DNA from 2 places in the Paenibacillus sp. FSL H7-0714 genome. Region 1 is predicted to be linked to the other one. Evidence: a T-box and tRNA genes for the amino acid it is inferred to sense, from the RefSeq annotation. Region 1 holds a T-box; the other holds one or more tRNA genes.
What was found. The T-box of region 1 lies ahead of pheS (phenylalanine--tRNA ligase subunit alpha). A T-box ahead of a tRNA ligase gene usually reads a tRNA of that ligase, here a tRNA-Phe.
Positions count from the first base shown of each region.

Region 2: it encodes a tRNA-Phe, which carries the amino acid that the T-box ahead of pheS (phenylalanine--tRNA ligase subunit alpha) is inferred to sense. The anticodon was not compared.

Region 1 covers NZ_JBBOPT010000001.1:1,830,833-1,846,979, reverse strand. Annotated here, with positions in the region: gene NST34_RS08110 (hypothetical protein) at 1-79, opposite strand, end outside; gene pheT (phenylalanine--tRNA ligase subunit beta) at 279-2,723, opposite strand; gene pheS (phenylalanine--tRNA ligase subunit alpha) at 3,067-4,101, opposite strand; T-box leader at 4,162-4,448, opposite strand; gene NST34_RS08095 (hypothetical protein) at 4,718-7,279, shown strand; gene NST34_RS08090 (efflux RND transporter periplasmic adaptor subunit) at 7,338-8,714, shown strand; gene NST34_RS08085 (ABC transporter ATP-binding protein) at 8,711-9,409, shown strand; gene NST34_RS08080 (ABC transporter permease) at 9,406-10,578, shown strand; gene NST34_RS08075 (diguanylate cyclase domain-containing protein) at 11,019-12,629, shown strand; gene pulA (type I pullulanase) at 12,691-15,030, opposite strand; gene ptsP (phosphoenolpyruvate--protein phosphotransferase) at 15,445-16,147, opposite strand, start outside.
Region 2 covers NZ_JBBOPT010000001.1:6,189,639-6,205,785, reverse strand. Annotated here, with positions in the region: gene gatA (Asp-tRNA(Asn)/Glu-tRNA(Gln) amidotransferase subunit GatA) at 1-158, shown strand, start outside; gene gatB (Asp-tRNA(Asn)/Glu-tRNA(Gln) amidotransferase subunit GatB) at 170-1,615, shown strand; gene NST34_RS27815 (GNAT family N-acetyltransferase) at 1,738-2,208, shown strand; gene NST34_RS27810 (DUF4097 family beta strand repeat-containing protein) at 2,255-4,165, shown strand; gene NST34_RS27805 (Fur family transcriptional regulator) at 4,292-4,723, shown strand; gene NST34_RS27800 (glycosyl hydrolase family 18 protein) at 4,966-6,687, shown strand; gene NST34_RS27795 (DUF2614 family zinc ribbon-containing protein) at 6,803-7,168, opposite strand; gene NST34_RS27790 (nucleotidyltransferase-like protein) at 7,296-8,174, shown strand; rRNA gene NST34_RS27785 (16S ribosomal RNA) at 8,602-10,159, shown strand; rRNA gene NST34_RS27780 (23S ribosomal RNA) at 10,393-13,321, shown strand; rRNA gene rrf (5S ribosomal RNA) at 13,395-13,511, shown strand; tRNA gene NST34_RS27770 (tRNA-Ile) at 13,570-13,646, shown strand; tRNA gene NST34_RS27765 (tRNA-Asn) at 13,650-13,725, shown strand; tRNA gene NST34_RS27760 (tRNA-Ser) at 13,731-13,823, shown strand; tRNA gene NST34_RS27755 (tRNA-Glu) at 13,840-13,911, shown strand; tRNA gene NST34_RS27750 (tRNA-Val) at 13,918-13,993, shown strand; tRNA gene NST34_RS27745 (tRNA-Met) at 14,011-14,087, shown strand; tRNA gene NST34_RS27740 (tRNA-Asp) at 14,114-14,191, shown strand; tRNA gene NST34_RS27735 (tRNA-Phe) at 14,199-14,274, shown strand; tRNA gene NST34_RS27730 (tRNA-Thr) at 14,295-14,370, shown strand; tRNA gene NST34_RS27725 (tRNA-Tyr) at 14,376-14,461, shown strand; tRNA gene NST34_RS27720 (tRNA-Trp) at 14,470-14,543, shown strand; tRNA gene NST34_RS27715 (tRNA-His) at 14,580-14,655, shown strand; tRNA gene NST34_RS27710 (tRNA-His) at 14,696-14,768, shown strand; tRNA gene NST34_RS27705 (tRNA-Gln) at 14,790-14,864, shown strand; tRNA gene NST34_RS27700 (tRNA-Gly) at 14,871-14,945, shown strand; tRNA gene NST34_RS27695 (tRNA-Cys) at 14,958-15,031, shown strand; tRNA gene NST34_RS27690 (tRNA-Leu) at 15,046-15,124, shown strand; gene NST34_RS27685 (AraC family transcriptional regulator) at 15,258-16,007, opposite strand.

The DNA of each region.
Region 1 (16,147 bases):
TATATTCAGTGCTGCTTCCGACGAGTTTATAGGAAGTTCCGTATATCTCCACGGCGACACGTGTCCGGTCCATAGCCACAGTTGTGCCCTCCTTTGTATGTGTGCGGATTCTAAGTTAGTCTTACTGTTTCTATTGTAGCTTTTTTCTTAAGCATTTGGCAAAATCCCTTGTAATCAATAGATTCTCGCTGATATCCTCCGCATTTCACTCTACCCAGAAAAAGCCGCAGCGAATCTCAGTTTCTAAATGGATTCGCTGCGGCTTTACACAATTCCTGCTATTTTCTTAATTCTGCACCAAAAGTTTGTTGAAGGACTGATAATAGCTTATCATGCACCTCTCCAACCTCTTCATCTGTCAATGTATGTTCACCGTGACGATACAGCAGTGAGATCGCAATACTCTTCTTTCCACTCTCTAACTTGCCACCAGTGTACACGTCGAATACCTGTACGGATTGCAGCAAAGTTCCTCCGTTTGCACGGATGGAAGCTAGCAGATCGCCTGCTGGTACCGTTGAATCTACAACCACTGCAATATCCCGTTCCATACCTGGGAAACGTGGAAGCTCATTATATTGCAGACGGCTTTGCGTGTTATCATACAGCGGCTGCAATAGAATCTCGGCTACATAAGTATCCACTAGATCAAGCTCTCTTTGCAGTTCCGGATGAAGCTGGCCCATAGTTCCAATCTTCACACGACCCTCGTCTCCGACTAAATATACCGATGCGGAACGTCCAGGATGATACCCTTCTGGACTATCTCCCTCGTAGATAATTCTGTCTGTAAGACCCAAATAAGCAAATACAGATTCCAGCGCACCCTTCAAATCAAAGAAATCTACAGGCTGTGCAGAAACGTTCCATTGCTTCACGGTTAGGCTACCGCTAAGCAACAACCCCAGCACCGGCAGTTCACGCGGCTGACGAGTCAACTGTTCTTCATCTGTGAAGAAGACATTGCCGATTTCAAACAACGCTAGATCGCTTTGACGACGGTTGGTATTATAGCTAGCAATATCCAATAGTTGTGGCAGAAGGCTAGTACGCAGTACACTGCGTTCTTCACTCATTGGCATAGCCAATTTAACCGCTTGTGAGCCTTCTGATAACTCAGGGAACATTTTGCTTTGTTTCGGCTGGATGAAGGAGTAACCCATCACTTCCTGATAACCGCCATGTGACAACAGGCGACGCAGTTCACGGCGGAGTGATTGCTTATGCGTCAATGCGCCTGGCGTTGTAACACCTTCAATCAGAGTCGTTGGAATATTGTCATACCCGTACAAACGAGCAATTTCTTCGATAAGGTCAACATCATAGCTGATATCGCCACGTCTAGTTGGCACCTGAACTTCGATCAATCCTTGTGCAGTATCCCCGCATTTGAAATGTAGACGACCAAACAAAGTCTTCACTTCTAGCAAGGACAGATCTGTTCCGAGATAACGGTTCAGCTTCTCCAAGGACAAAGTAAGTACCTTCTCTTCTCCTGCGACTGTTCCTGCTTGCACAATTCCTTCATGCACAGATCCGCCAGCATAACGCGCAATAAGTACTGCAGCGCGATTCAATGCAGGGATCACTGCATTTGGATCCACTTCTTTCTCGAAACGAAGCGATGCTTCCGAGCGAAGTCCCAGTTGACGCGAGGTTTTACGAACGGTTCCTCCGTCAAACTTAGCAGATTCCAGAACGAGATTTACCGTCTCAGCAGTAACTTCCGTATCCTGACCTCCCATTACTCCAGCCAGAGCTACAGCCTTAGCTCCATCAGCGATAACGAGCATATGTGGCTCAAGCTTCCGTTCTTGGCCATCAAGTGTAGTCAGGACTTCACCTTCGTGAGCAAGACGAACGCCGAGTTCTCCGCCTTCTATTTTATCTGCATCAAAAGCATGAAGCGGCTGTCCGTATTCGAGCATCACATAGTTAGTGATGTCAACGATGTTGTTAATTGGACGAATCCCTGCCGCCATCAGACGATTCTGAATCCACAGCGGGGATGCTGCAGGTTTAACACCTGAGATATAACGAACTGCGTAATGACTGCAATGTTCTTCATTCTCAATCTTAACGGAAATAGATTGAGCAGCTGCTCCGCTGATCTCAATCATTTCACTCGCAGGATCTGGTAATTTGATGTCACGTCCAAGAATCGCGCTCACTTCATAAGCAGCACCAATCATACTTAGACAGTCTGAACGGTTCGGAGTCAGATCGAATTCCAGAATTTCATCATCTAGACCCAGCAACTTTGAAATATCTTGACCGATCTCTGTACCTTCAGGAAGTACAAGAATTCCTTCTTGCTGCTCTTTAGGAAGCAATTTATCATTGAGTCCCAATTCTTTAGCCGAGCAGATCATCCCTTGTGATAATACCCCGCGCAGCTTCGCTTTTTTGATATCCAGCCCTGGCAGCTTAGCGCCAACAAGAGCTACAGGAACGGTTTGTCCCGCAGCTACATTCTTTGCGCCACAGACGATTTGCAGATCTTCACCTTGACCTGCATCCACGATACATACGTTCAGTTTATCCGCATCAGGATGCTTTTCTTTCGATTTCACATAGCCGGTTACGATGCCGGAAATCCCTTTATTGCGGCGCTCTACTCCGTCAATTTCAATGCCGGCAGCGGTAATCTTCTCCGCTAGCTTTTCGGCGGTTACTCCTTCAATCGATGTATAATCAGCCAACCATCCGGTTGATACTTTCATGTCCGCTCACTTCCTTTATGTTTCAGATGTATTTATCTACTTGCCGTTCGATCTGCTTCCTGTGGGAGTAGTACAATTTAGGATTACTCGATCAAAGCTTCATAACCGTCCTATTTAGAGCAGTCACTACGAAAAATATTGGACTTCCGATCGCTGTTATCCTCAGATTTCCTGATTAAAACCACTTCTCGCGGTAGAAATCCGAGGATAAAGGCGAACGCTGGCGCTTCTACAGTTCCAAAATTTCTCTCCGTTCCTTCTATTAATAGTCTTTTATTAAGCAAGATCAGTAACCCAATTGCTACTTACTCCTAACCCGTCAGCCAGCTCGCCCACCAAAAATCTAAACGCCCTTGAACTGCTTTACAAAACTCATATCGTTGTTATAGAAATGACGGATGTCATCGATGCCGTATTTAAGCATAGCAATCCGTTCAACACCCATACCAAATGCGAAGCCGCTATACTTAGCAGGATCATAGCCACCCATTTTCAGAACATTTGGATGTACCATGCCGGCGCCAAGGATTTCTAACCATCCGCTTTGCTTGCACAGTCTGCAGCCATCGCCGCCACATTTGAAGCAGCTTACGTCCACTTCAACGCTTGGCTCGGTGAATGGGAAGAAGCTCGGACGAAGACGAATGTCTGTATTCGGGCCGAACATTTCTTGTACGAATTGCTGCAAGGTGCCTTTCAGATCACTCATCCGAATGTTGCTTCCAATAACCAAACCTTCAATTTGATGGAACTGGAAGGAATGCGTTGCATCGTCATCATCGCGGCGGAATACTTTACCCGGGCAAATGATTTTAACTGGAACTTCACCGTTCATAGCCTGCATAGTACGAATCTGTACCGGAGACGTTTGAGTACGCATAAGCAGGTCATCCGTTAAATAAAAGGAATCCTGCATATCGCGTGCCGGGTGATTTTTAGGCAGATTTAGGGCTTCAAAGTTATAATAATCGGTCTCCACTTCCGGGCCTTCAGCCACACGGTAACCCATACCAATGAAAATATCCTCAATTTCCTGAACCACTCTGCTAAGCGGGTGAACGCCCCCTTGCTGCATGCGGCGACCTGGCAATGTTACGTCTACTTTTTCAGCCTGTAGACGTTGCTGAGTCTCTTGCTGTTGAAAAGTCTCTTGCTTCGCTCCAATAATCTCCTCAATGGCACTACGCACCTGATTCGCTACTTGCCCGATAACCGGACGCTCCTCAGCACTAAGTCCTCCCATACCACGTAGAACTTCTGTAAGCTCGCCTTTTTTACCGAGATATTTCACTCTTAGGTCATTCAAAACCTGTGGATCCATAACCTCCTGCAACTTAGCCAGCGCTTCAACCTTCAATGCTTCCAACTTCTCTTTCATGGCCGTGTACAGCCCCCTTCAATCATTGTCTAGTTCAACAAAAAAAGGCCTTTCCTCCCGGTAAGGGACGAAAAGACCGTGGTACCACCCTTGTTAGACAAGCTGATCTGTTCCCCTTAAGAGCTTCATTCCCTCTTTTAGCTGGACAGATACCTATCTCACTTTATACAGAAATAACGGTCTGTGACCGGTTTCCCCTACGCTTCCTTACAAGGCAATCTTAAGGAATTCAAGGAACTGCTCCGGAGTGAACTTCGACAGCTCTGTATCCTAGAAACGCTCTCAATCACCGGCGTCTCCTCCCTGTAAGTCAGGCACTGTGTACTCTTCTCCATCACTGCATTTCACAATTCAATCTAATTGTCAGGTATCTCTTTTATGCAAGAGATATGTCTGTTTATTATATGCAAAATCTGTCGTTTTGACAAGTTCAAGCATAATTAGGGCAATTTTTATCTGGCTTTAAGCTGGCTTTAAGGTTCAGAGCCATTTTGGGGACTTTTTTTCAGCTAACGTTCAGCGGAGCTTGATAATTTCCATTATTAAGAAGGCATGGTTGTACTCAATCATAAATCACCTTCAAAATACAAGGACTTTCATACCGGGAGGGAATTACATGCATGCACGAAGAACAAAAGTAGCTGTGATCATACTTAGCGCAGCAGTTCTGAGTCAAGCTTCAGCGTATGGAGCATACGCGGCATCAACTACTACTTCATCCACCAAAACAGCAACTGCCACCACTGTATCCACTCTGGATAAACTCGGCTCGATAGCTTTAAAGAGTAACTTTAGTGTGAAGCTGACCGATGTTGGCTTTTTGACTCAGGATGGCGGCAATATTCTTACATACACCCTCAGCTATAACAATGGGAGCGGAAACAGCATCAATCTTGTGGACTATTTCTCTAAAGTAACTACTGCAGGAGGAACCGTTATCCAAGGAAGCCCAGTAACCAGCAGTGCAACCATCAAATCTATCCCCTCCAAAAGCAGTCAATCCGTAACCTATTACGCAAACGTCGGTAAATCCACATCTTTAAATGGAGTGAAGATTTCAGTATTCGGTTGGGATTTCAGCAGTACTGATTATCAAAAAAAGCTGGGGACCTTCACCTTGCCTGTGGCTTTTTCACAAGCGGTCGCTAGAGGCCAAAGTAAAAAGATAACCTTGAATAATCAGCCCGTAACAACCAAAACAGAAAGTCTGCAAATTTACAAATATAACGGTAAGGTATACGCCAAAGTAGGTGTGAGCTTAACCAATCAAGGAACCAAAGTGCTAAGTGATCCTGGACTTAAGGGATACCTCGCATCTGCAGGAGGATCTGTATTTGAATTAACGCTTGATGATACGAGCAGTAACTACAAAGTACAGCCACAGGAAAAAAAGACGATCTACTACATGACGGAAATTCCCTCTTATATGAAGACAGACAATATGACTCTGCAGTTTGCTGGAGAAGATACCTCATTAAAAATTGCTTTGCCCATCGTCACCTATAACCTTCCCGCTGCTACCACACCAGATCTTGTCGTAGCTAGCAATGTCATCAAGAAGCTTACGATCAACAATAATACTGTCGAGACGCAGTTAAAAAGCGCCAATGTCTATGCCGACAACGGCACCGCGAAGTGGACGCTGCAATTTCGAGTAAAAAATAGCGGCAACAAGGCGATTACTTTGCCTGCTTATGAGTTTACCGTTAAAGCCGCTGAGGGATATAGCTTTCCGTTGGACACGAAGGCTTTCGCAAACCTTACACTCAAACCCCTTGAAGAAAAAATAATTGAGCTCAGTGCAGAAGTTCCGCTAACGATAGCTCAAGGAACGCTACAGCTGCAAATGACTGAACCCGCTGTAGAGGGTAAGATCATTTTTCCTACAGCCTATTATCAGATTCCTTACACACTCCAAACTAACAATTGGCAGGATACAGAATACGCGGTGGAGAACAGTTACGGCACATTTGCTGTCAAGCTTGAGAACATCCAGCGGCTACCTTGGGCAGACAAAGATCAGCTTGTAGCTAAAATCAATATTCGCAACACGAAATCGACCTCTGTGCAGCTTCCTGCATTTACAAGTGTCATTAAAGCTGGTGAGAGTGATATTAGCAGCACTTCCCAAGTCGTCACAGAAAGCACGCAAACCATACTCGGGCCAAATGAATCCGCAGACGTTTATGTCGTGGCCAATGTTCCTTACACCTACCAGTTCAATCAATTAAAAATAACGCTGCAAGAAACCTCCGGCGAAAGCAAAATTAATTTTCTTTCTTTAAGTACAAATCAGTTGGACAGCCGTGTTCAGGAAGTTGCAGCACTAAGTTCCTTCCAAATTGACCTTGAAAGTAAAAAAGCAGAAGTGTTAGAGCGCCGGACAACGGTTTATCAGGGTGCAAGCTCCAATATCATGTACACAGAACTGGAAATGAACAGTGAGGAAACACGTAAATCGGAGCAGGCTCAACTCGTAGCTTATTACAAAACGCCTGACAATCAATATTACGAAGCCGAGGTCAACCAGTCTACCACTTCCACGAGCCCTAACGGAAAAAATCTGGTTACCGTCTGGACTAAGCTTCCACTTGGAGTAGATCCTTCTCAGCTTGTTCTTTATGTCGGTGAAGGGGTATCCGAAGGAAAACTTACGGCTCCTGGCGGGAAATCAACGGGATATATCAATACGGTGTCACTGGCTCTAAATAATGTTGCGGTGGAGTCAAAAAGTAATCTTTTGGATGTAGAATTGTTCCCTTATACCCTATCCGTTACAAATGCAGTCGCCTCCGTCACTGGTGGAAAAGATACGCTAAGCACTGTCCTAACCTACAACCTGTCGAGCAGCACGCTTTACGAATCGGGTACCTATGAGCACAAGCTTGTACTAGAGCTGATCGACCCCTTCGGACAAACGATGGAGAAGACATTAACACTGGGCACAGATCTACCATTAGGGAACTTCAAGTCATACACCACAACATTCACAAGCAATCTTTACAAAACTCTAGGTGGCGGCGCGATCCAATTGAATGTATACGACGAATTCCAAGGTCATCGAAATTTGCTGGGAACTGGGACCTATGTTGTCACTTATCAGGCAGCGTCAACGACTTCAAACAACAATTCCACTTCAAACACCGATTCTAGTGCTAACAATCCATCCGACACTTAGTAAGTGTGCGAGGTGTGGCCTATGTTAAAAGAAATTTGATGATCTATGGAGGAAAGAAATGAAGAAGAAAAAAGTGTTGCTCTGGACCATCGGAGTAGTAGCTGTAGTAACAGCCGGATTGTTGGTGTATACATTTTTACCTGATAAGAGCAGTCAGGCTGCTGAAGTGCCCGTTAATACAGCCACGGTTACGAAGGGCGATATCGTAGTAAATGTATCTGGAGCAGGCTCCGTCACGGCCACTGAAACAGGAAAAGTGAAAACGAAGGACGCTGGAACCGTAGCTGAGGTGCTTGTCAAAGAAGGCGACAATGTGAAAAAAGGTCAGACATTAATTACCTTCGAAGGCGATGATTTGAGCGACAATCTCAAGCAGGAACAAATCTCTCTTACCTCGCTTGAAGAGGATCTTCAGGACAAGCAGGAGCAGTATAAGAAGCTTGCCGTGGCAGGTGCCTCCGAGGATGAATTAGCCAGTGCCAAACGTTCGATTGAAAAAGCGAAAACGGATATCGCTTCTCAAATCGAAAAAATTGCATCTGTACAAGAGGATATGATCCCTCCAGATCCCCTTACCGCCCCTATTGACGGAACTGTTACAGCAGTTAACATAGCCAGCGGTGAAAAAGCGATGGATGGCTCTGAACTCATCGATATCACCGATTATGCTAATTTAAGCGTCATAGTGCAGGTGGATGAGCTTGATATTCCTACAGTGAAAATAGGGATGCCTGCTACCATTTCATTGGATGCCCTGCCCGACACTGAATTCAAGGGGAGTGTTACTAAGATTGCCAAGGAAGGCACCGTCTCGAACGGAGTCTCCCTCTTCGATGTTACCGTTGGCTTAACCACCTCCGAAGGTGCCCTTGTAGGGATGTCGGCAGAAGTTTCAGTTACAACAGCTGAGAAAAAAGATGTATTAACCGTACCTATTGAAGCTGTTCAAGAAAGAAATGGCAAGTACACAGTTTCTCTCCCTTTAACAGCGGGTTCAGCGGGTTCAACCGATTCCTCAAAAGCCTCTAGCGAGGGCCAAGCACCGATGCCTAGCGGGGCTCCTGATGCTCGCGATGGCGCTATGCCTAGTGGAGCGCCTGATGCTCGCGGCGGTACTATGCCTAACGGAGCAGCTGGCACAAGAAACCGTGGAAATAGTAATCAGCGAACAGTTTCCGTCGAAGTGGGCATCCATGATGAGAGCAGTATTGAAATTGTCAGTGGGCTTAATGAAGGAGACAAAGTGATCATCCCTACTGTCATCTCTACCAAAACAGGTACAACTAGTACTGAGATGCAAATGCAAGGTGGCATGGGCGGTATGGGTGGCGCCGGTTTCGGCGGCGGCGGCTTTAGTGGCGGTGGTGGCTTCAGTGGAGGTGGTACTGGTGGCACGGGCGGAGCACCTGGTGGTGGCGGAGGTGGCAGTAGATGAGTGCTTTAACGCCACTGATCCAAGTCCAGAATATGACCCATGGCTATACTATGGCCGGAGAAACTATGACAGTTCTAAAAAATCTTTCCTTTACAATCGACTTCGGAGAGTTCGTAGCGATTATAGGTCCTTCCGGTTCTGGAAAATCAACACTAATGAACATGCTCGGGTGCCTGGATGTATCGGATGAGGGAAGCTATCTTCTAGACGGACAAGAGGTTCGCAAGTTATCCGACAACAAGCTGGCAGTTATCCGGAATGAGAAGATCGGCTTTATCTTTCAAAACTTCAATCTCCTCCCCAAGTTATCTGCTGTCGAGAATGTGGAGCTTCCGCTAATATACCGCGGCCTCTCACATCGAGAACGCAGAGAAACAGCGCAGCAAGCACTCCTTAAAGTTGGTTTGGAGGAGAGAATGCATCACCGACCTTCTGAGCTTTCAGGAGGACAGCAACAGCGTGTAGCGATTGCGCGAGCCATGGCTGGATCTCCCCCGATTCTACTTGCAGATGAACCTACCGGAGCGCTTGATACGCGAACTGGACAAGAGGTCATGCAGATGATACGAGAATTAAATGAGCAGGGTCATACAATCATCCTAATCACACATGACCTCGAAATTGCAAAGCAAGCAAAGCGGATCATTCGTATTCAGGATGGCAACCTCGTAGAAGATCGGAGGAATGCGAGGTGAAATTATTTCAAAGTATGCGGATGGCTCTAAAAAGTATTTACAGCAGTAAAGTAAGAGCTTTTTTAACGATGCTGGGTATTATTATTGGTGTATCATCCGTTATCATCCTCGTTTCTGTGGGGCAGGGAACTACTTCTCAGATTACGGAGCAGCTTAATGGACTCGGAACAAATCAACTGACGGTAAACATCACTGGCCGTGGGGCTACCACCTCCCTCACCTATGAAGAAGCTTTGGCACTTGGAGATATAGAGGGGATAGAAAATGTAGCTCCTGTGATCAGTGGCAACGTTACAGCCAAGCATAATACTGAGATTGTTAGCGTTACTGTTGAGGGCATTACACCTTCTTATGAGGACGTTAAGGATTTTCATGTACAGTCAGGACGTTTCCTGCTTGATATTGATACGGAGTACCGGCAGAAGGTAGCGCTAATCGGCACAGGTACGGCTGAGGATTTATTCGGCACAGATGATCCAGTAGGCCAAAAGGTACAGCTAAACGGGATCAGCTATAAAATCGTCGGTCTTTTGGAAGCGAAAGGCTCTAGTCTAAGTGGTTCCAACGATGATATCTTATTGATCCCTATAGCTACTGCAGAACGTCAGTTAAAAAGCAAAGGCGTACGTTCCATCACAATTGCGACGACTTCAGCAGACACTGTAGCTACCGTAAAAGATAAACTAGAGAGTACACTGGATGCTAAATTTAATTATGCGGATAATGCTTTTAGTGTCTTTGACTCTCAAGAGATGCTGGAAACTGTAAATTCTACGACAGCTACGCTTTCAATGGCACTTGCGGGAATTGCCGGCATTTCTCTGTTTGTCGGGGGGATCGGCATTATGAATATTATGATCGTATCCGTTAATGAAAGAACAAGAGAAATTGGTATCCGCAAAGCAATCGGCGCCAAAAAGCTCGATATTCTCGCTCAATTCATGATCGAATCCATTGTGCTTAGCGGATTAGGTGGGGTGATCGGTGTTGGCATTGGAGTCGCTGGTAGTTGGTTACTAGGAAAGTACACTTCACTTACAGTATCCATTGCTTGGGATATGGTACTGATATCTTTTGTTTTCTCCTTGCTTATCGGCGTGATTTTCGGAATGATGCCTGCGAACAAAGCCGCACGGCTTCGCCCCATTCATGCACTACGTAACGAATAGTAACTTCAAGTCAGCTGCCACAGTCATTATTATGACTAGGCAGCTTTTTTTTAACATAACAGAACTCATATTTTTGGGGCTGAGCTGGGTATCATTTACGAAGGCGTTGGGTAATAGGATTTATGGATTTGAATATAGATAAGGCAATAGGCCCATACCATAATCATTTAAATTTTTTATTATTGATATTTATTTGAGGAAGCGATTGCTCTATAAGTAGGACGTCCTATATACTTGTTGTACTACAAACTGCGATCCACACACAATTTATCTTTCCCATGCCTCAATTCCCACTATGTTACAACACCTCTTTTTTTTACATAATTACTCTCAACATCTTTGCCTGAAAATAAAACACGCCTGCCACAAATGGAAGTTCCGCAGGTTATAGTTAGCAGCAATAAGATTTGTTAAACATCTTATGCGGGGAGAAGATGACCGTGGCTGGATTTTTCGATATCAAAGTAACACGCAAACTAATCTTTATTTTCGCTGCGATCTCCATTCTACTGGTTGGAATTAGTGTAGCTTCTTTACTCTATCTAAATCACACCATTAACAGAATGTCAGATTCTTTATATGAAGATGTATTTGAGAACTCTGAGCTCATACTGAGCGCTGATCGTGATCTGCATCAAGCCGCAATCGCTCTCCACTCCTCCATGAGCTCGAACCTCACTGACGCTGAACGTGATCAGTTCATTCAGGAATTTAAGGACAATAATCAACAAGCACAAGAACGGGTAGGCCTAGCAAGTTCAGACATCAAATCTATCAACAAACCCTACAGTGATTTGAAACAGGCAAATATACTTACTGAATTAGAGAACGAGCTCCATGCCTTCGAAACATCCCTAGTCCTATGGAAGAGTACAGGAAGTAAATTGATAGCTGAACGGATGCAAATCGGATGGGACCCTGCTTCATATCATGCTGTAAGTCTGAACATGCAGTTAAATGAAGTCAGAACTCATCTAGATCAATCAGAAGACCTGATAGACACCTACGCTTTACAAGTAACAGATGGGTTCCAAGATAAAAAGAGTGCACTCTTTGCGCTATACTCATTGGTCTTCTTTATTCTGCTTCTAGTTATTATTTATCTGGGTCGCAAAATCATTTGGCTCAAAAATGAAATGCTGGAGGAACAAACACTCTATCAGCTAATCGGTGAAACCATGTCTGACTTTATTATTTTGACTGATCCTAACGGGTTGATACTATATAGCTCCCCTTCACATTCAAGTATTCTCGGCTATGTTCCTAAAAAGGGTGACCCACTCTCCAACTACATTCGTGAACCGGAAATTGCTTGGGCTAAACTAAAGAGTGTCGTTCAAGGAACCCCTCGTATCTCAGAGCTACGAATGCGTGGAGCTGAAGGGCAATGGGTATGGCTGGAAACGAAGGTGTCGCCTGTTCGGGGAAGCAATAATTTCCCAGCACAATTTATGTTAGTGTCCCGTGAAATTACACAACGGAAGCAATACGAAGAACGATTACATAAGCTAGCCTTCTATGATCATTTAACCGCGATTCCCAACCGTGCTCATTTCAAAATGTACATGGAGAATCTCATCAACCAACCCGAGGAACGGAGAAAGAATATTGCACTCGCATTGCTGGATTGTGACAGATTCAAGCAGCTAAACGATACCTTAGGACATCTGGCCGGAGACGAATTTCTCCAACTGCTCTCTCGAGAGCTTTTGCAAACGGTTAAAGGTGTAGGCCAGGCGTTCCGGATTGGCGGTGATGAATTCGCGGTGGTACTGCACCGATTTACTTCTCCAGAAATGTTAGATGAAATGCTACAACGGTTGCTTAAGTTATTCAACAAATCTTGGTCTATTGACAATGGATCTAGCTTCCACACCTCCGCAAGTATTGGTGTAGCCCTATTTCCTGAGCATGGAGGCAGTATTAATGAACTTCTGCGTGCCGCTGATCTAGCTATGTACCTTTCCAAAGACCATGGAGGGAATGAAGCTAATCTCTACTACGAGCTTTTAGATGTAGGTTTATCCAACCAGATCATCGGAAAACCATAAGATCAACAAAAAGAGCTGTTCCGGGGTACAACTAACCCTGAAGCAGCTCTTTTTTATTTTTTTAACTGGTTAACTGCAGATGATCATCTGAGATCCCATCATTCTCCTGATCACGATCTATAACCATGACCTTGATCAACTCTTCATCCTTGGAACAATCAATGAAGCGATCGCCATCCCCATCTTTCTCTTCCCAGTCATTAAGTCGTAATATATACCCGATAGAATCGGTATCTGGCAAGACCTCAATTCGTGCAACTGCACGCCCATCCTCCATATACCGAAAGTCGCATTGTCCGTCCTGAATTCCTGTATCCCAAACCCAAAGATTCCAGCCTTGATATTTCCCATCTGGCCGCTCATAGTGTACTTCGATAATTTTGGACCGCGGTGCTGGCTCACCACATTCATCATAGAGCACCATCATCGACAAGCCTTCAATTTCCACTTCGCTACCTGCGACCTTCCGGAATGCTTCTGTCCCCGCTCGGGTATGATCCACTACCACGTTCCAACCGTTGTTAGCTTCAGGAAGAGATAGCTTTACTCGATCATTATTGGCATTAAAGATGACTGTTATATTGTTCCAGAGGTCGCCTCCTGCATGATTTCTAAGCAGGTACGACACGATCCCCCCATCACAGCGCAGAAATTCCAGCGAACGCTCAATTTCCTGCCGACCATGTAGACGAAATGCCGGATGTGTACGCCGCAGTTCAATCAAACCTTTATAATATTGAAATACAGGCTTAAACATACTCTTCATGTTCCAGCGGATCGCGTTAATCGTATCACCGCTACGATAGCTATTATGATCTCCAAATTTACTGCGCAGTAGCTCATCACCGGCATGCAGGAATGGAATCCCTTGCGAGGTCAGGATGATTCCATTTGCAAGTAGGGATCGGCGCACGGTCTCATTGCTGAGAATATTCTCCAGATCTACATTCACGTAAGGATTAGCCCGTGAAACGGCATCCTGAAATCCCCCTTGAACGGTAAGCACCTTATCCCATAAATTCAAATTGTCATGGGCCGTTACATAGTTCACCGATTCCACTGGGGAGTCTGTAAATTCGTGGATGGCTCCTTTGATTCCGGCTGCAATAGCCCCTTCTTTGCCGTATTCCCCTGTAATGAAGCCCCGTCCCCATCCATCACTATCACCTTTGATCGCGGAACGAAAGTTATCATTGAAGACAGCATATCCTTTCCCCCGCTGCACACCTTTTAGCGTCTTTGTTGCCAGTGGAGAATCTCCACCTGTCCAAGGTTCGCCATATAACAGCAGATTAGGATTCACCTCAAGTCGAAGCTCTTCCGTTATTTCACGCATGGTCACACTATCCATCAGACCCATAAGATCAAATCTGAAGCCATCAATATGATACTCCGTAGCCCAGTAGGACAACGAATCCTTAATATATTTGCGTACCATCGGACGCTCTGTAGCCAGCTCGTTACCAACTCCCGAGCCATTAGATAAACGTCCCAAGAAATCACGTCGATAGAAGTAATCTGGGACAAGCGGCTCGAAGGGGCCCTTCTCCACAGCGTACGTGTGGTTGTAAACCACATCCATAATCACTGAAATCCCACGACTATGCAAAGCCTGAACCATTTCTTTAAATTCCCGGATCCGTAGACCTGGATCGGTAGGATCAGTGCTATATGATCCTTCCGGTACATTATAATGCTGAGGATCATATCCCCAATTGTAGTCGGTATGTTCAATGGACGAACCACGATTTATTACACTTAACTCATCTACGGTCTGGAAATCAAACACGGGCATCAGATGTACATGGGTGATACCCAATTCAACCAGATGATCAATACCTATTGCATTTCCTTCCGGATCTCTTAAGCCAAATTCGGTAAATGCTTTGAATTTGCCCTTATAGTACATGCCAGAGCTCTCATGTGAGGAGAAGTCACGCACATGCAGCTCATAAATAACCGCGTCTGCAGGATGCTGCAATGGAGGAGAAACGTCCTTCTCCCAATGCTCAGGATGGGTCCTACGCAAATCAACGATTGCTGTTCTTAAACCATTTGCCGATACGGCTGTTGCATAAGGATCTACTGCTTCCGTCACATTTCCATCAGCAAATACAGCACGGTACATATAATATTTCCCTTTTAAATCACCTGATAACTTAGTCTGCCAGACTCCGCCGTTCTGACGCTGCATATATATAATACGCCCACTATCTGTAGAGCTCGGATCAAATCCAATGTTACGTTGATTTCCATCTGTTTCGTACATAACTAGAGATACAGCAAAAGCAGTAGGTGCCCAAACTTTAAATACACTGTACTCCACCGAGTACGTCAAGCCCAGGTCTTTACCTTCATAGACCTCTAACATTAATTCTGTATTTATAACATTTTTACTCATGAGTTAACACCATCCTATGGCTCCCTGGCTAACTTATAGGGATGCTTATAAGTCCAAATATTTCCAATTTAGATCATATTAATACTTGCACAGCTCTGCAAGTCGGTAAAGGAGTATAAACTTTCTATGGATTCATACTATTATTATATGTAAGACATATTTACAGGTTTGGGTTCCTTACCGACTTTATACTCATCACTATTACTATCGGCATAGACATCTGTGCAATAAAGCAAATAAAAAGTGAATTTAATTATTCTAAATTGAGTATAACGCTCACGTATGAACTTAAGCCAACGTAAGAAATAAAATTATCGATATACACACAAAAAAACCGACCTCCAAACATCGGAAGTCGGTAATAGTAGTTGGAACGTTATAAAACGTTTAACGGAGTAATGCATATGGAAATAGTTAGTTAGTGATGCTTTGAACAAGTGCAGCTACTTCTTCAGCAGTGCCAAGTTGCAATGCTTTTGCAGCCAGTTCCTTCATGTCGGCAGCCGACAATTTAGAAATTTGACTACGTGCTGGTAGAATTGACGTTGCACTCATACTGAATTCATCAAGGCCAAGACCTAGTAAGAGTGGAATCGCTGTTGCGTCCCCAGCCATCTCACCGCACATTCCTGTCCATTTACCTTCTGCATGCGCTGCATCAATTACATTCTTGACCAGACGCAGGATGGCCGGATTGTATGGCTGATACAGGTAAGACACCCGTTCATTCATACGGTCAGCAGCCATTGTATATTGAATAAGGTCATTCGTACCAATACTGAAGAAATCAACTTCCTTTGCGAACTGGTCAGCCAGTACAGCAGTGGAAGGAATCTCAACCATAATGCCGAGCTGAATGTTGTCAGATACTTCCTTGCCTTCTTCACGAAGCTTCGCTTTCTCTTCAAGCAGAAGATCACGAGCTGCACGGAATTCACCAAGTGTTGCGATCATAGGGAACATAATGCGAAGATCCCCATGAACACTTGCTCTCAGTAAAGCACGCAGTTGCGTACGGAAAATATCTTGACGATCCAGACAAAGACGAATCGCACGGAATCCTAAGAAAGGATTCATTTCCTTTGGAAGATCCAGATACGGAAGTTCTTTGTCGCCA
Region 2 (16,147 bases), 4.4 Mb from region 1:
CAGGTATTCCTGCCGTTAGCGTTCCTTGTGGCTTTGCGGAAGGCATGCCAGTAGGTTTGCAAATTATCGGTAAAGAATTTGACGAGAGTACGATTCTGCGTGTTGCTCACGCTTTTGAACAAAATACTGATCATCACAAGCAGCGTCCACAGCTGTAGTAAAGGAGGGAATGGGATTACTTATGTCTAAATACGAAACGGTCATCGGCTTAGAGGTTCACGTAGAACTTCATACCAACTCCAAAATCTTTTGCGGATGCTCCACTGAATTTGGAGCTCCGCCTAACACGCATACCTGTCCTGTCTGCCTGGGTCACCCCGGCGTACTGCCAGTTCTTAACAAACAAGCGGTAGATTACGCTATGAAAGCAGCGATGGCGCTAAATTGTACCATTGGTGATGTTAGTAAATTCGACCGCAAGAACTATTTTTACCCGGATTCACCGAAAGCTTATCAGATTTCGCAGTTCGATCAACCTATCGGTTTGAACGGCTGGATCGACATTGAAGTGAATGGAGAAACGAAACGGATTGGTATTACTCGTCTTCATTTGGAAGAGGATGCGGGTAAGCTTACGCACGTAGATGGCGGTTTTGCATCGCTCGTCGATTTCAACCGGGTGGGAACACCGCTTATCGAAATCGTATCTGAACCAGACTTGCGCTCGCCAGAGGAAGCTCGTGCTTATCTGGAGAAAATCCGTGCCATTATGCAATACTGCGACGTATCCGATGTCAAGATGGAAGAGGGATCGATGCGCTGTGACGCGAACATCAGTCTACGTCCAGAAGGACAAGAGGAATTCGGTATTAGAGCAGAGCTTAAGAACATGAACTCCTTCCGCGGTGTGCTGCGTGGACTGGAGTATGAACAATATCGTCAGGCTGAGATCCTGGATGATGGTGGAGTAGTTGTACAAGAGACTCGCCGCTGGGATGAAGCCCAAGGGAAAACTTTATCTATGCGTGGAAAAGAAGAAGCGCACGATTATCGTTATTTCCCAGATCCAGATCTGATCGTGCTGCATATTGACGATGCCTGGAAAGAATCCATTCGTTCGACAATCCCGGAACTACCGGATGCAAGACAAGCTCGCTACAGTGAAGAACTGGGTCTTACAGCTTATGATGCTGGCGTGATTACTTCCTCTAAACCGCTAGCGGACTTTTTCGAAGGGTGCCTTACTTATACGAAGGATGCCAAGGCTTTAGCTAACTGGATCATGGGTGATCTGCTTGCTTATTTGAATAGTAATAACCTGGAATTGTCTCAGGTCAAAATTACGCCGCAAGGGCTCGGGGAAATGATCGGCCTCATTGCAGGTGGAACTATCAGCAGCAAGATCGCTAAAACGGTATTTAAAGAAATGCTAGAGAGCGGTAAATTGCCTGCTGCAATCGTTGAGGAAAAAGGTCTGGTACAAATCAGCGATGAAGGTGCCATTAAAGGAATTGTGGAAGCTGTCGTAGCTGCCAATCCACAATCAGTGGAAGATTATAAAGCAGGTAAACAGAAAGCCATCGGTTTCCTCGTAGGACAAGTTATGAAAGAAAGTAAAGGTAAGGCAAATCCAGGTCTTGCGAATAAACTTCTGATCGAGGTATTGAGCAATTAAAACGATTATCGTCTTTAGTAGTCGATAACGTTGTTTATACTTGGGGTAATATACTTATGTAATAAGCTAAGGGCTTGTCGGCAACGGCAGGCCCTTAGCGGCATATAAGGGGACTAACAGGGATGAATACAATTATTAAGCTAAACCTCCAGGATGATAGTACCGTTAATGAACTATGGAGCCTCCAGCATAAGGCCTACCGGCTAGAAGCGGAGTTAATAGGGTTTCGTGAGATCCCGCCGCTTATGGAGACGAGAGAGATGCTCAGCCACTCTAAAGAGGATTTTTACGGCTGCTTTGATGAAGATGAAGAACTGATGGGTGCCATTGCTATAGAAGAAGAATCACCGGGCAAACTCACGATTACGCGGATGATGGTGGGACCGGACTTTTTCCGCAGAGGTATTGCAAGCAATCTCTTGGAATATGTATTTGAACATTTTCCAGGGATGGAGCAATACATCGTATCTACGGGGAAGCTAAACCTGCCTGCCGTTTCTTTGTACAGCAAGCATGGTTTTGTACCTATGGGATCGCAGGAAGTTGCTCCCGGTGTCGAATTGATTGATTTTTATCGGAGTGGTTCACTTTGAAGAAGCATATACACAGACCCATGTTTACGAAAGGAGGAGCCGAGATATGACAAATGATTCTGCAATGCTCTCAGCGCAGGAAGAGCAGCGGGGTTCAGCCGATCTTGAGACTACGGAGAGTGAGATTCAGAAGAAGATAATCCCTCCACGTCCAAAACGGCGCCGCCGCAAACGCAAATTTATCGCTGGACTATTGGCAGCTCTCATCCCAGGAACTGGGCACTTATACTTTGGGCTTCTCCGCAAAGGAATTACCTTTATCTTCTTGATACTATTGGATATCTCAGCTTTAATTTATTTCTCATCCATTGGAATGCAGATTAATGTTCCGTTGCTTATTTTACTTGCACTAATTATTCCGGCGATATATTTCTATAATGTGTATGATGTACTGCAATCAGCGGACAAGATTCTCCGTTACCCTGAAGATCAAGAGCTTGATGATTCTGTGGCAAAAATAACTTCACCTCCTAAGCGTCGTAGTATCGTCAGTGAACCTGGCGTATCCTTTGGATTTCTACTTCTTTTAGGGGGAGCGCTTCTCATTCTGTTTCGCCAAAAGCCAGCATGGCTGCAATTTTTTATTGAGCATTACTCCGAAGTGGCCGTGTCTGCAGTTTTATTATGTGGTGGTATATATGTAGGAGCGAGAGAAATTGTCAGAGGAATCGTTTCGCGCAAGAAAAATGAGTCTCATAACCGGCGTGTAGGAAGATATACGGCATCGGTCTTGCTTATTGCTATTGCCATCCCGTTGTTTCTGGATTGGAGAGACGGGTCGGATTATATGCTTTTACTCTTGAAGTGGTGGCCGGTCATCCCAGTGTTATGGGGGATTGAGTTCCTGTTCATGTATTTCTTCTCTGGTCGTTCAGGCTCTGTACAAAAGGGAACAAGAATCAGATTGGATTTACGCGGCCTTTTATCTGCTATATTGCTTGCTGCGAGTGTGTTTATCGTTGCCGAACAAGAACATTACTTATATCTGTGGAAAAATGTGAGTCTCAATCTTACTGCAGCTGCAGTCGACTATGGCGAGGCGAAGGGAAGTAAATTTCAGAAGGCTCCGCTTATTGTTCCAGTGAAGCTAAATACAGCCAAAATATCCGTTGATGGTATTAATGGGGATATTTTATTGCATCGGGCTCCCGTAGATAATATTCAAATTACTACTACAGTTTGGGTAGATCAATTGGAAGGTCCGATGGCTGAGGCCATTTCGGAGCAGTCCTTTGTGGATGTTGTTGAAGGACCAACTATAAAAATCACTTCAAACAGCAAGGCGTACGGAGAATCAGGTAAGCGTCAGCCGCGAATGGATTTGGACATTTCTTTGCCGGAAGACCGCCGGTTTAATCTCGATGTTCGCACTATGAATGGTGGGATCACCCTGCAGAACATAGAAGCGATCGAAGATATTTCGCTGGAAACGGGGAATGGAGAACTTATTCTTCATCGTATCTTTGGTAATGTGAAAGGGAAAACACTGAATGGAGCTGTGCGTGCGAGATCCGTCCAGGGCAGTGTTGATTTATCAACGAGCGGTGGCAATATGAATGCTTGGAATGTCACAGGGGCCTTGAAATTATCAACGGCAGTTGGCAATATCGGTGCAACCGGGAATGAAGCCGAGATCGATATTTCTAGCAAAAATGGTAATTTAGAGATTGATGGAGCCAGATCGAAGCTGCATGCAGAATCCTTGAATGGCATCATTGATGTTCGTTCACATGAAGTCGGAGGAGACTGGGACATTTATAGTGCAGTTGGCGATATTCAATTGTATTTGCCGCAGTTAGGGAACTATAAGTTGAATGGCTCAAGTGGATATGGCGATATTATTTCAGATTTACCTACCTTAACCATTGATAAGAAGAAGATATCTGGTGAAGTGGGCACAGGTGAGTTCAAGATTCAGGTTGAGGGAAACAGCAACTTAAATGTGAGAGGTTATTGAAAAAAGTAATTTTTCTTATATAATAATGAATATAATGTATCGACTTCGTTGACAAGATTGAAAACCCAGTCTTACAATTATAAGAAATATTTCTTTTATTTTTAAATTTAAAAGGCGGTGACAGTCATGGGGAGTGGCGTACAACATGCATTGGAACAATTAAAAACAACAGGTGTCCGTATAACGCCCCAGCGTCATGCGATTCTTACGTATTTGATGGAAGCAATGAATCATCCTACAGCTGACGATATATATCGGGCATTAGAGCCTAAATTTCCGAGCATGAGCGTGGCAACCGTATATAATAATCTCAAGATGTTTATGGAAGCTGGCATGGTTCGTGAGTTGACCTATGGGGATAGCTCCAGCCGTTTTGATGCCAATGTGTCTGATCATTATCATGTTATATGTCAGAAATGCGGTAAGATTGAGGATTTCAGTTATCCTTCGCTTAGGGATGTAGAGCTGCATGCTGAGCAAGCTACAGGCTTTAAGATTACAGGATTGCGTATGGAGCTGCATGGATTTTGCAAAAGTTGTAGAGAGAAGCAGCATTAAGACTAGAATAGAACGGTATTAAGGCTATCTACCAAGTTATCACTAAACGTGCGAAATCCGAAAGCGGAGGACTCACGTTTTTATTTTTTTACAAATATAAGAACGACAACGTCATTTCTTCTTGAATATAACAATTTGTAGGATAAATGACTATTTTCTACTGGTTATACGAAACCAAGTGGATGTTATAATCGTAATGTTAGACTCTATTAAAAATCATATTATTATCTGGAGGATATATTTTGGACAGAAGACTGGGACAGAGGCGCGTCAAAAAGCGCGGAGGTTTTTTTAGGCGGTTATTTGGACTTTTAATCATTGTAGCAGCAGCATATTGGGTAGTGTTTTATGTATTGCCAAATCGTCAGCACATAGATGTAGATTGGAAAGCTCAAGCGCATCCCATCTTTGTAAAAGGAGAGCATACAGGTTATTCTGCCTCGGGGACTGGGGATAGCATGCTATTACCATTACCATTGTTGCAAGAGTATGTGGATCCTTCCATTCGTTATGAAGAGAAGACGAAATCGGTCATCTTATCAACGGATAGTGAGCTTCTTTACATGCAGGAGGATAAGACTGATGCTAGTCTGAACAATCGTCCGCTGCAACTGCGGTTAGCACCTGAAGTAAAGGAGAAAGTGACCTACCTTCCTGCGGATGTATTAGAAGATCTATATGGGTTTGAAATACAGGAGGATACAAATACCGGAGCAATACTACTAATGACGGCAGGAGAGTCTGTCTCGCTAGGAAAAGTTAAAGGTGAAAAAGGCGACAAGTCAGTAGCTCTACGAAATGAGGCATCCATCCACGCACCTATAGTTGCGGATATGTCTCCTGGGGCAGTCGTGAATATTTGGAATGAAGAAAATAAGGACTGGCTGTTTGTACAATTAAGCAGCGGGTATGCAGGTTATGCCAAGGCAAGTGACATTGTTCGGGATGGTCAAAAGACAGTGGAACCGAAAAAATCCACGCCAACACGCGCTGAACGTAACTGGAAAGGGAAGTCAGTGAATTTGTATTGGGAGGCTGTTTACCAACGCAAACCTAACCCAGAAACCTTCGGTGAGCTACCAGGCGTTAACGTGGCTAGCCCAACCTGGTTTAGTATTATAGATGGTGATGGCAATGTGCGCAGTAAGGCCGACAGTGCGTATGTGCAGTGGGCGCATGGGCGCGGGTTAGAGGTATGGGGGTTGCTTAGCAATAGCTTCGATCCAGACATGACTACTGAGGCATTGTCCAGCTATGAGAAACGGATGAATGCAATCGTACAGATCTTAGAATATTCGGATTTATACAATTTGGATGGAATTAATATCGATTTTGAGAATGTGTATACGAAAGACGGAGAGAATGTCACTCAATTTATGAGAGAGCTAAAACCGATGGCTCAGGCTAAGAATCTAATCGTCTCCATAGATGTGACACCTAAATCCAATAGCGAGATGTGGTCAGCATTCCTTGATCGTAAGGCTCTTGGGACATTAGTCGATTATCTAATCGTGATGGCTTATGATGAACATTGGGCAGCTAGCCCTATCGCGGGCTCTGTTGCCTCCTTACCTTGGGTAGAAAATTCAATAAGCCGGATCATAGAGGAAGACAATGTGCCGCCTGAGAAGGTGATTTTGGGGATCCCATTGTACACCCGCATCTGGACTGAGGCTCAAGTAGATGGCAAGACAAAGGTAAGCTCCAAATCCGTTAGTATGAATGCCGTTGAAAAAATTATCAAAGAGAAGAAGCTAACTCCTACATTTGATAAGGCTGCTGGGCAGAATTACGTAGAGTACAAGGAAGATGGCGCTCTTAAGAAAATATGGATAGAAGATAAGGTTAGCTTAAAATCAAGAGTTGAGCTTGCTAAGTCCATGGGGCTTGGAGGCATCGGATCATGGAATCGCAGTTTTAGCAATCCATCAGCATGGGAAGCATTACAAGAGATTCATAAGTAATCATAATTTCATTTATAACAAACAAAGAGGCTCCCATATCGGGGGCCTCTTTGTTGTATTAGCAAATATTTGAGTGCATTTTAACTAGTTAGTAATGAGCCTCTGTAAGGTGTGTTTAGTGGTTTAGTTGCTGATGCTCAAGCTGATCTGCAGTAATAGTAGCCTCAGCCCGATCCATAGTAAGAATGGTGTGGCAGAACATACAGCGGTCTGTTTTACCGAGCATCTTGGTCAGCTTGTGACACTCAGGGCACTCTAGCTGAACTGCACTCGTTGAGAGCATGCCAGCCCAGAAATAGATCGCAAGACTTGCCATCATGGAAATTAAACCGATTACAAGTCCGATTCCAGCGAATACTTTCCCAGTCGATCCCCAGAATACGATGCCTGCTGTACCCAAAACCATAAGTCCCATTCCGAGCATTGTGAGCAGTAATCCCCATGTGCGAAAAGCGTTGATCTTAGCCGTTTTAAACTTCATGAGTGTTTGCTCCTAACTAAATATAGTTGGGTTGTCCAGAAGGAACTGTCTTTCATATGTAGAATAATAATTATAACTGAATTATAACTGACTGGACGCAAATTCGCCAAATTTAATGGAGGGAAGCATGGAATTATCCAATGTAACTTTGTTGAGTGGAGAAACGTTTGAAGAAAATGTTTTAGGAGCTGTCGCTTTGCGGCAGAAAGGGAGTACTCCTTTTCAAAGCGCGCTACTTCACGATTTTGATATGGTTGTGTTAGTTTTACATGAGGAACAGGATTTAGAACATATTGTTCGCCACACCATTGCCGGTGACACACGGACCCAGTCAGTCCATATTGGCCTTTCCGCTTTGGAGCGGGCTGTCATGGCGGGAGATAATAACGAGCTCCTTACTAGTTTGATGATTGGGGAAGTGATCTGGGATCCCAAAGGAATACTAGGGGATATGCGCCGGGAGATTTTACAATTTGAAGGGCCTCTTAAGGAACGAGTTGAGTTCATGGAGTTTGCACGATTCTTGCATTTGTATGTGAAATCTAAACGGTATATAGAAGCTGGCTACATTATGGATGCGTATAACTGTGTATTGATGGCTCTATATCATTGGGCAAGAATAGAAGTGAGTGAATCTGGTTCATTTCCAGAGCCGGCTGTTTGGGAGCAGGTTAAAAGTATGAACACTTCTGTCCATAAACTATATGAGGAACTAACCATCAGCACGGAGACCTTAGAGCAAAGAGTAGAGCTTGTTCTTCTAGCCTGTGAATTTGGGATCATGTCCAAAATGACGGATTGTTGTGCATTGCTTTTCAATATTCTGAATAGTCGTAAGGAAGCATGGAGTATAAAAGAATTACTACAGCATTCTGGCCTGTGTCAATTAGAGGCTGAGTTGCCCCTAGTTTTACGAAAGCTTGTTTCTCGTTCGCTAATCCGTGAGATTACTTTATGGGCTGACGGTCATGGGGGAGAGGGGCATGCGATCCGATATACCTTATAAAGAAGAAATTAGATGCAGGATTTGCCGGTAATCTATAGATAAAATAAGTAGGGATAGGGAGAGGCTGAGCACTCTCTTTTTTGTTTGCTCGCTATTATGATGCGCTCATATTTATTCTAATAAATTTATGGTTGACTCTTTCCTAGTTCATGTGTTAAATTATAACTCGTCCCTCTGACACAGAGATGTGCTTTCGAAAACATTCGAAAGACAACCGAAAAAAGAAATTAAAAAAAGGTTGACTAAAACGAGGACGCTGTGATATATTATAAAGGTCGCTGCTGAACAACACAACGACGAAATAAACAGCTTGATCTTTGAAAACTGAACAACGAGTGAGTAGGGAATCACGAAAGTGAAATCCAAAATTAGAGAATTAATTTTCTCGTCAGATGTTTCAAAATGAGCATATCGCTCTTTTCAATACTAATTGGAGAGTTTGATCCTGGCTCAGGACGAACGCTGGCGGCGTGCCTAATACATGCAAGTCGAGCGGAGTTATTTTGAAAGCTTGCTTCCAAAATAACTTAGCGGCGGACGGGTGAGTAACACGTAGGCAACCTGCCCCTTAGACTGGGATAACTACCGGAAACGGTAGCTAATACCGGATAATTTCTTTTTTCTCCTGAAGAAAGAATGAAAGACGGAGCAATCTGTCACTGAGGGATGGGCCTGCGGCGCATTAGCTAGTTGGTGGGGTAACGGCCCACCAAGGCGACGATGCGTAGCCGACCTGAGAGGGTGAACGGCCACACTGGGACTGAGACACGGCCCAGACTCCTACGGGAGGCAGCAGTAGGGAATCTTCCGCAATGGACGAAAGTCTGACGGAGCAACGCCGCGTGAGTGATGAAGGTTTTCGGATCGTAAAGCTCTGTTGCCAGGGAAGAACGTCCGGTAGAGTAACTGCTATCGGAGTGACGGTACCTGAGAAGAAAGCCCCGGCTAACTACGTGCCAGCAGCCGCGGTAATACGTAGGGGGCAAGCGTTGTCCGGAATTATTGGGCGTAAAGCGCGCGCAGGCGGTCATTTAAGTCTGGTGTTTAAACCTTGGGCTCAACCTGAGGTCGCACTGGAAACTGGGTGACTTGAGTACAGAAGAGGAAAGTGGAATTCCACGTGTAGCGGTGAAATGCGTAGATATGTGGAGGAACACCAGTGGCGAAGGCGACTTTCTGGGCTGTAACTGACGCTGAGGCGCGAAAGCGTGGGGAGCAAACAGGATTAGATACCCTGGTAGTCCACGCCGTAAACGATGAGTGCTAGGTGTTAGGGGTTTCGATACCCTTGGTGCCGAAGTTAACACAGTAAGCACTCCGCCTGGGGAGTACGGTCGCAAGACTGAAACTCAAAGGAATTGACGGGGACCCGCACAAGCAGTGGAGTATGTGGTTTAATTCGAAGCAACGCGAAGAACCTTACCAGGTCTTGACATCCCTCTGAATCCACTAGAGATAGTGGCGGCCTTCGGGACAGAGGAGACAGGTGGTGCATGGTTGTCGTCAGCTCGTGTCGTGAGATGTTGGGTTAAGTCCCGCAACGAGCGCAACCCTTAACTTTAGTTGCCAGCAAGTAATGTTGGGCACTCTAGAGTGACTGCCGGTGACAAACCGGAGGAAGGTGGGGATGACGTCAAATCATCATGCCCCTTATGACCTGGGCTACACACGTACTACAATGGCCGGTACAACGGGAAGCGAAGCCGCGAGGTGAAGCCAATCCCATCAAAGCCGGTCTCAGTTCGGATTGCAGGCTGCAACTCGCCTGCATGAAGTCGGAATTGCTAGTAATCGCGGATCAGCATGCCGCGGTGAATACGTTCCCGGGTCTTGTACACACCGCCCGTCACACCACGAGAGTTTACAACACCCGAAGTCGGTGGGGTAACCCGCAAGGGAGCCAGCCGCCGAAGGTGGGGTAGATGATTGGGGTGAAGTCGTAACAAGGTAGCCGTATCGGAAGGTGCGGCTGGATCACCTCCTTTCTATGGAGAATAGTCTTCTGCAATGAAGACATTCAAATTGGAAGTTAAACTTCCAAATCTCAGGTTTAGGCCTGTTACTCACTCGTTGCTCAGTTTTGAGAGTTTAAGCTCTCATCTTTAAACTTGATCCTTGAAAACTGGATACCGAAACGAATTTGCGTTTTAGAACATCTTTTAGCAACTTGTGTAAACAAGTAAATGTTATTAGTGAGATTTTTCTTAGGAAAAATCAAGGTTAAGCTAATAAGAGCACACGGAGGATGCCTAGGCGCCAGGAGCCGACGAAGGACGTGGCGAACAACGAAACTGCCTCGGGGAGCTGTAAGCAAGCTTTGATCCGGGGGTGTCCGAATGGGGAAACCCAGCTGTGGTAATTCGCAGTTACTCATCTCTGAACACATAGGAGATGTAGAGGCAGACCAGGGGAACTGAAACATCTAAGTACCCTGAGGAAGAGAAAACAATAGTGATTCCGTCAGTAGCGGCGAGCGAACGCGGAACAGCCTAAACCTAAGAGCTTGCTCTTAGGGGTTGTGGGACGTCTCACATGGAGTTACAAAGGAATATGGTAGGTGAAGAGGTCTGGAAAGGCCCGCGATAGAGGTAAAAGCCCTGTAACCTAAACTGTGTTCTCTCCGAGACGGATCCCGAGTAGTGCGGGGCACGTGAAACCCCGTATGAATCCAGCAGGACCATCTGCTAAGGCTAAATACTACCTGGCGACCGATAGTGAAACAGTACCGTGAGGGAAAGGTGAAAAGCACCCCGGAAGGGGAGTGAAATAGAACCTGAAACCGTGTGCTTACAAAAAGTCAGAGCCCTATCTATGGGTGATGGCGTGCCTTTTGTAGAATGAACCGGCGAGTTACGTTTAACATGCAAGGTTAAGTCGAGAAGACGGAGCCGCAGCGAAAGCGAGTCTGAATAGGGCGATTGAGTATGTGGACGTAGACCCGAAACCGTGTGATCTACCCCTGTCCAGGGTGAAGGTGCGGTAACACGCACTGGAGGCCCGAACCCACGCATGTTGAAAAATGCGGGGATGAGGTGGGGGTAGCGGAGAAATTCCAATCGAACTCGGAGATAGCTGGTTCTCCCCGAAATAGCTTTAGGGCTAGCCTCGGTATAAGAGTAGTGGAGGTAGAGCACTGATTGGGTGCGGGGTCCGCAAGGATTACCAAGCTCAGTCAAACTCCGAATGCCATATACTTATTGCCGGGAGTCAGACAGTGAGTGCTAAGATCCATTGTCAAAAGGGAAACAGCCCAGACCATCAGCTAAGGTCCCCAAGTGTGTGTTAAGTGGGAAAGGATGTGGAGTTGCACAGACAACCAGGATGTTGGCTTAGAAGCAGCCACCATTGAAAGAGTGCGTAATAGCTCACTGGTCGAGTGACTCTGCGCCGAAAATGTAACGGGGCTAAACACACCACCGAAGCTATGGCTAGATACGTATGTATCTGGGGTAGGGGAGCGTTGTATGTGGGTTGAAGGTGTACCGTAAGGAGCGCTGGACAGCATACAAGTGAGAATGCCGGTATGAGTAACGAAAAGATCAGTGAGAATCTGATCCGCCGAAAGCCCAAGGTTTCCTGAGGAAGGCTCGTCCGCTCAGGGTAAGTCGGGACCTAAGGCGAGGCCGAAAGGCGTAGTCGAAGGACAACAGTTTGAAATTACTGTACCACCGTAATCCGCTATGAGCGATGGGGTGACGCAGGAGGGTAGTGACGCGGACTGATGGATATGTCCGTCTAAGCAGTGAGGCTGATGTGTAGGCAAATCCGCACATCATTAAGGCTGGGCTGTGATGGGGAGCGAAAATTACAGTAGCGAAGGTCATGATCTCACACTGCCAAGAAAAGCCTCTAGCCAGGAGAAGGTGCCCGTACCGCAAACCGACACAGGTAGGCGAGAAGAGAATTCTAAGGCGCGCGGAAGAACTCTCGTTAAGGAACTCGGCAAAATGACCCCGTAACTTCGGGAGAAGGGGTGCCCCGGTAGTGTGAATAGCACGAGGGGGCCGCAGTGAAAAGGCCCAAGCGACTGTTTAGCAAAAACACAGGTCTGTGCGAAGCCGCAAGGCGAAGTATACGGGCTGACGCCTGCCCGGTGCTGGAAGGTTAAGGGGAGTGGTTAGGGGTAACCCGAAGCTATGAACCGAAGCCCCAGTAAACGGCGGCCGTAACTATAACGGTCCTAAGGTAGCGAAATTCCTTGTCAGGTAAATTCTGACCCGCACGAATGGCGTAACGACTTGGGCGCTGTCTCAACGAGAGATCCGGTGAAATTTTAATACCTGTGAAGATGCAGGTTACCCGCGACAAGACGGAAAGACCCCATGGAGCTTTACTGCAGCTTGATATTGAATTTGGGTACGATCTGTACAGGATAGGTGGGAGCCGTAGAAATCGGAGCGCAAGCTTCGGTGGAGGCGCCGTTGGGATACCACCCTGATCGTATCTAGGTTCTAACCTAGTACCCTAATCGGGTACGGGGACCGTGTCAGGCGGGCAGTTTGACTGGGGCGGTCGCCTCCTAAAGAGTAACGGAGGCGTTCCAAGGTTCCCTCAGAATGGTTGGAAATCATTCGAAGAGTGCAAAGGCATAAGGGAGCTTGACTGCGAGACCTACAAGTCGAGCAGGGACGAAAGTCGGACTTAGTGATCCGGTGGTACCGCATGGAAGGGCCATCGCTCAACGGATAAAAGCTACCCTGGGGATAACAGGCTTATCTCCCCCAAGAGTCCACATCGACGGGGAGGTTTGGCACCTCGATGTCGGCTCATCGCATCCTGGGGCTGAAGTAGGTCCCAAGGGTTGGGCTGTTCGCCCATTAAAGCGGTACGCGAGCTGGGTTCAGAACGTCGTGAGACAGTTCGGTCCCTATCTGTCGTGGGCGCAGGAAATTTGAGAGGAGCTGTCCTTAGTACGAGAGGACCGGGATGGACGTACCGCTGGTGCACCAGTTGTTTCGCCAGAAGCATGGCTGGGTAGCTACGTACGGACGGGATAAGCGCTGAAAGCATCTAAGCGTGAAGCCCCCCTCAAGATGAGATTTCCCAATTAGTAAGACCCCTTGAAGACGACGAGGTAGATAGGTTGGAGGTGGAAGTGCAGTAATGCATGGAGCTGACCAATACTAATCGGTCGAGGGCTTATCCTATACTTAATACGCAAATTCAATTCGGATTCAGTTTTCAGGCATCAAGCCTGAGCATTTACGCTGTAAATGCCCGTTTGGTGGCGATAGCGGAGGGGTTCCACACGTACCCATCCCGAACACGACCGTTAAGCCCTCCAGCGCCGATGGTACTTGGACCGAAGGGTCCTGGGAGAGTAGGACGTCGCCAAGCGGACAACCACATTACCCGTGGTATTTTTTTTGCCCTTAATATTGATGTGTCTTAAAAAGGGCCTTTAGCTCAGCTGGTTAGAGCGCACCCCTGATAAGGGTGAGGTCGGTGGTTCGAGTCCACTAAGGCCCACCATATTCCCTGATAGCTCAGTTGGTAGAGCACTCGACTGTTAATCGAGTTGTCACAGGTTCGAGTCCTGTTCGGGGAGCCATTTATGGAGAGGTGTCCGAGTTTGGCCGAAGGAGCACGATTGGAAATCGTGTAGGCGCCACAAGCGTCTCGAGGGTTCGAATCCCTCTCTCTCCGCCACAAAGTTTATTAGCATGGCCCGTTGGTCAAGGGGTTAAGACACCTCCCTTTCACGGAGGTAACATGGGTTCGAATCCCATACGGGTCATAACATGGAGGCTTAGCTCAGCTGGGAGAGCATCTGCCTTACAAGCAGAGGGTCGGGGGTTCGATCCCCTCAGCCTCCACCATATTCATTTAAGAACGACGCGGGGTGGAGCAGCCCGGTAGCTCGTCGGGCTCATAACCCGAAGGCCGCAGGTTCAAATCCTGCCCCCGCAACCAATTTTCATCAAGTAATTATATCTTTTGGAACCGTGGTGTAGTTGGCCTAACATGCCTGCCTGTCACGCAGGAGATCGCGAGTTCGAATCTCGTCGGTTCCGCCATTTTCTTGGCTCGATAGCTCAGTCGGTAGAGCAGAGGACTGAAAATCCTCGTGTCGGCGGTTCGAATCCGTCTCGAGCCACCATATAGTATACAACTTAATATGCCGGTGTAGCTCAATTGGTAGAGCAACTGACTTGTAATCAGTAGGTTGGGGGTTCAAGTCCTCTCGCCGGCACCATCTTTGGGGGATTAGCGAAGTGGCCAAACGCATCAGACTGTAAATCTGCTCACGTACGTGTTCGGTGGTTCGAATCCATCATCCCCCACCATTTTTTTTAGGGGCATAGTTTAAAGGTAGAACAACGGTCTCCAAAACCGTTGGTGTGGGTTCAATTCCTGCTGCCCCTGCCAATCTTTATCTAAAGTCTTTCTCTAAAGTTTAATATGGCGGTCGTGGCGAAGGGGTTAACGCACCGGTTTGTGGATCCGGCATTCGTGGGTTCAAGTCCCATCGGTCGCCCCATTTACTTTAAGAAGAACAGCAACAATATTAGTTTAATATGGCGATTGTGGCGAAGTGGTTAACGCACCGGATTGTGGTTCCGGCATTCGTGGGTTCGAGACCCATCAGTCGCCCCTTTTATTTTAAAATGTTATTGGGGATTAGCCAAGCGGTAAGGCAACGGACTTTGACTCCGTCATGCATAGGTTCAAATCCTATATCCCCAGCCATTTTATGCGGACGTGGCTCAGCGGTAGAGCATCGCCTTGCCAAGGCGAGGGTCGCGGGTTCGATTCCCGTCGTCCGCTCCAAAGTTTTCATATGGCGCCATAGCCAAGTGGTAAGGCAAAGCTCTGCAAAAGCTTTATCCCCAGTTCAAATCTGGGTGGCGCCTCCATTAATTTCATATGTGCCGGCGTGGCGGAATGGCAGACGCGCTCGACTCAAAATCGAGAGGGAAACCGTGGAGGTTCGAGTCCTCTCGCCGGTATATCAAAAAGGTTTGTAAAGTCGCTTGTATAAGCAACTTTACAAACCTTTTTTCTTTGTCTTTGAGCTTTTATTCTTAAGCCGTTGAATTAGAGGCGTCTCTAATCAACGGCCTTTTTGTGTGGAGTGTTGTTTTATTGACTGCTTAGTCGGAATGCTCGTGGGGTGAGACCAATTTCACGTTTAAACATATTGCAGAATTGGGCGTCATTCACAAACCCAGCAGCAGCTGATACTTCAGAGATATGCATTTGGGTATGTTGCAAGAGAGACTTTGCATAATCCAGACGTTTCAATAGTAGATAGCGCAGAGGTGAAGAACCGAATCGTTCTTTAAATAAATGGCGGAAACGATCATAGCTGTATCCAGACATCTCAGAAAGTGTTGCGACCGATAGCTTATGGCGGTAATGCTCATTCATATAGTTTAGAACATATTGGACTCTGTCTTCCGTTGGTGATTGAAACCCAGAGGCGCTAAGAAGCCGTATCAGATGAACAGTGATTTCGCTCATTTGAAGGTTCAATAGTTCAGAGAATCCATCTTGTTTGCGCGCAAACTCTGCTTTCATTCGAAGCAAGATCTGTAGAACAGTATGGTCTTTATCATCTTCATATACGCCCTGCAAATTCTCCATATTTGGGTGATTTGAATGGAAACCTACAAATAGTATAGTAGCATCCTCGCGATGATTCTCATCATGTTTATGATTGGGTGGTATCAGCGCGAATGAAGAAGAACGAAAATGATAACTTCGGGAACCTACATTGGTAGTTCCTAATCCGTTTAAATAATAGACTAGTTCATAACATTCATGCTGGTGTGGTGGAATATAGGTATTAACCTCATGTGCTGCATTTACAATATATAGAACACGATCCATGATGAGCCTCCAATAATTATGTTTTAGCCGAATCGTACAAAATTATGACCGAAATCATATAATTATTTTCATTAATATTTGATATGATCGTATCAAGAAATCCGAAGATTAGCAACCTGACTGGCCATCTCGTTCGGAAA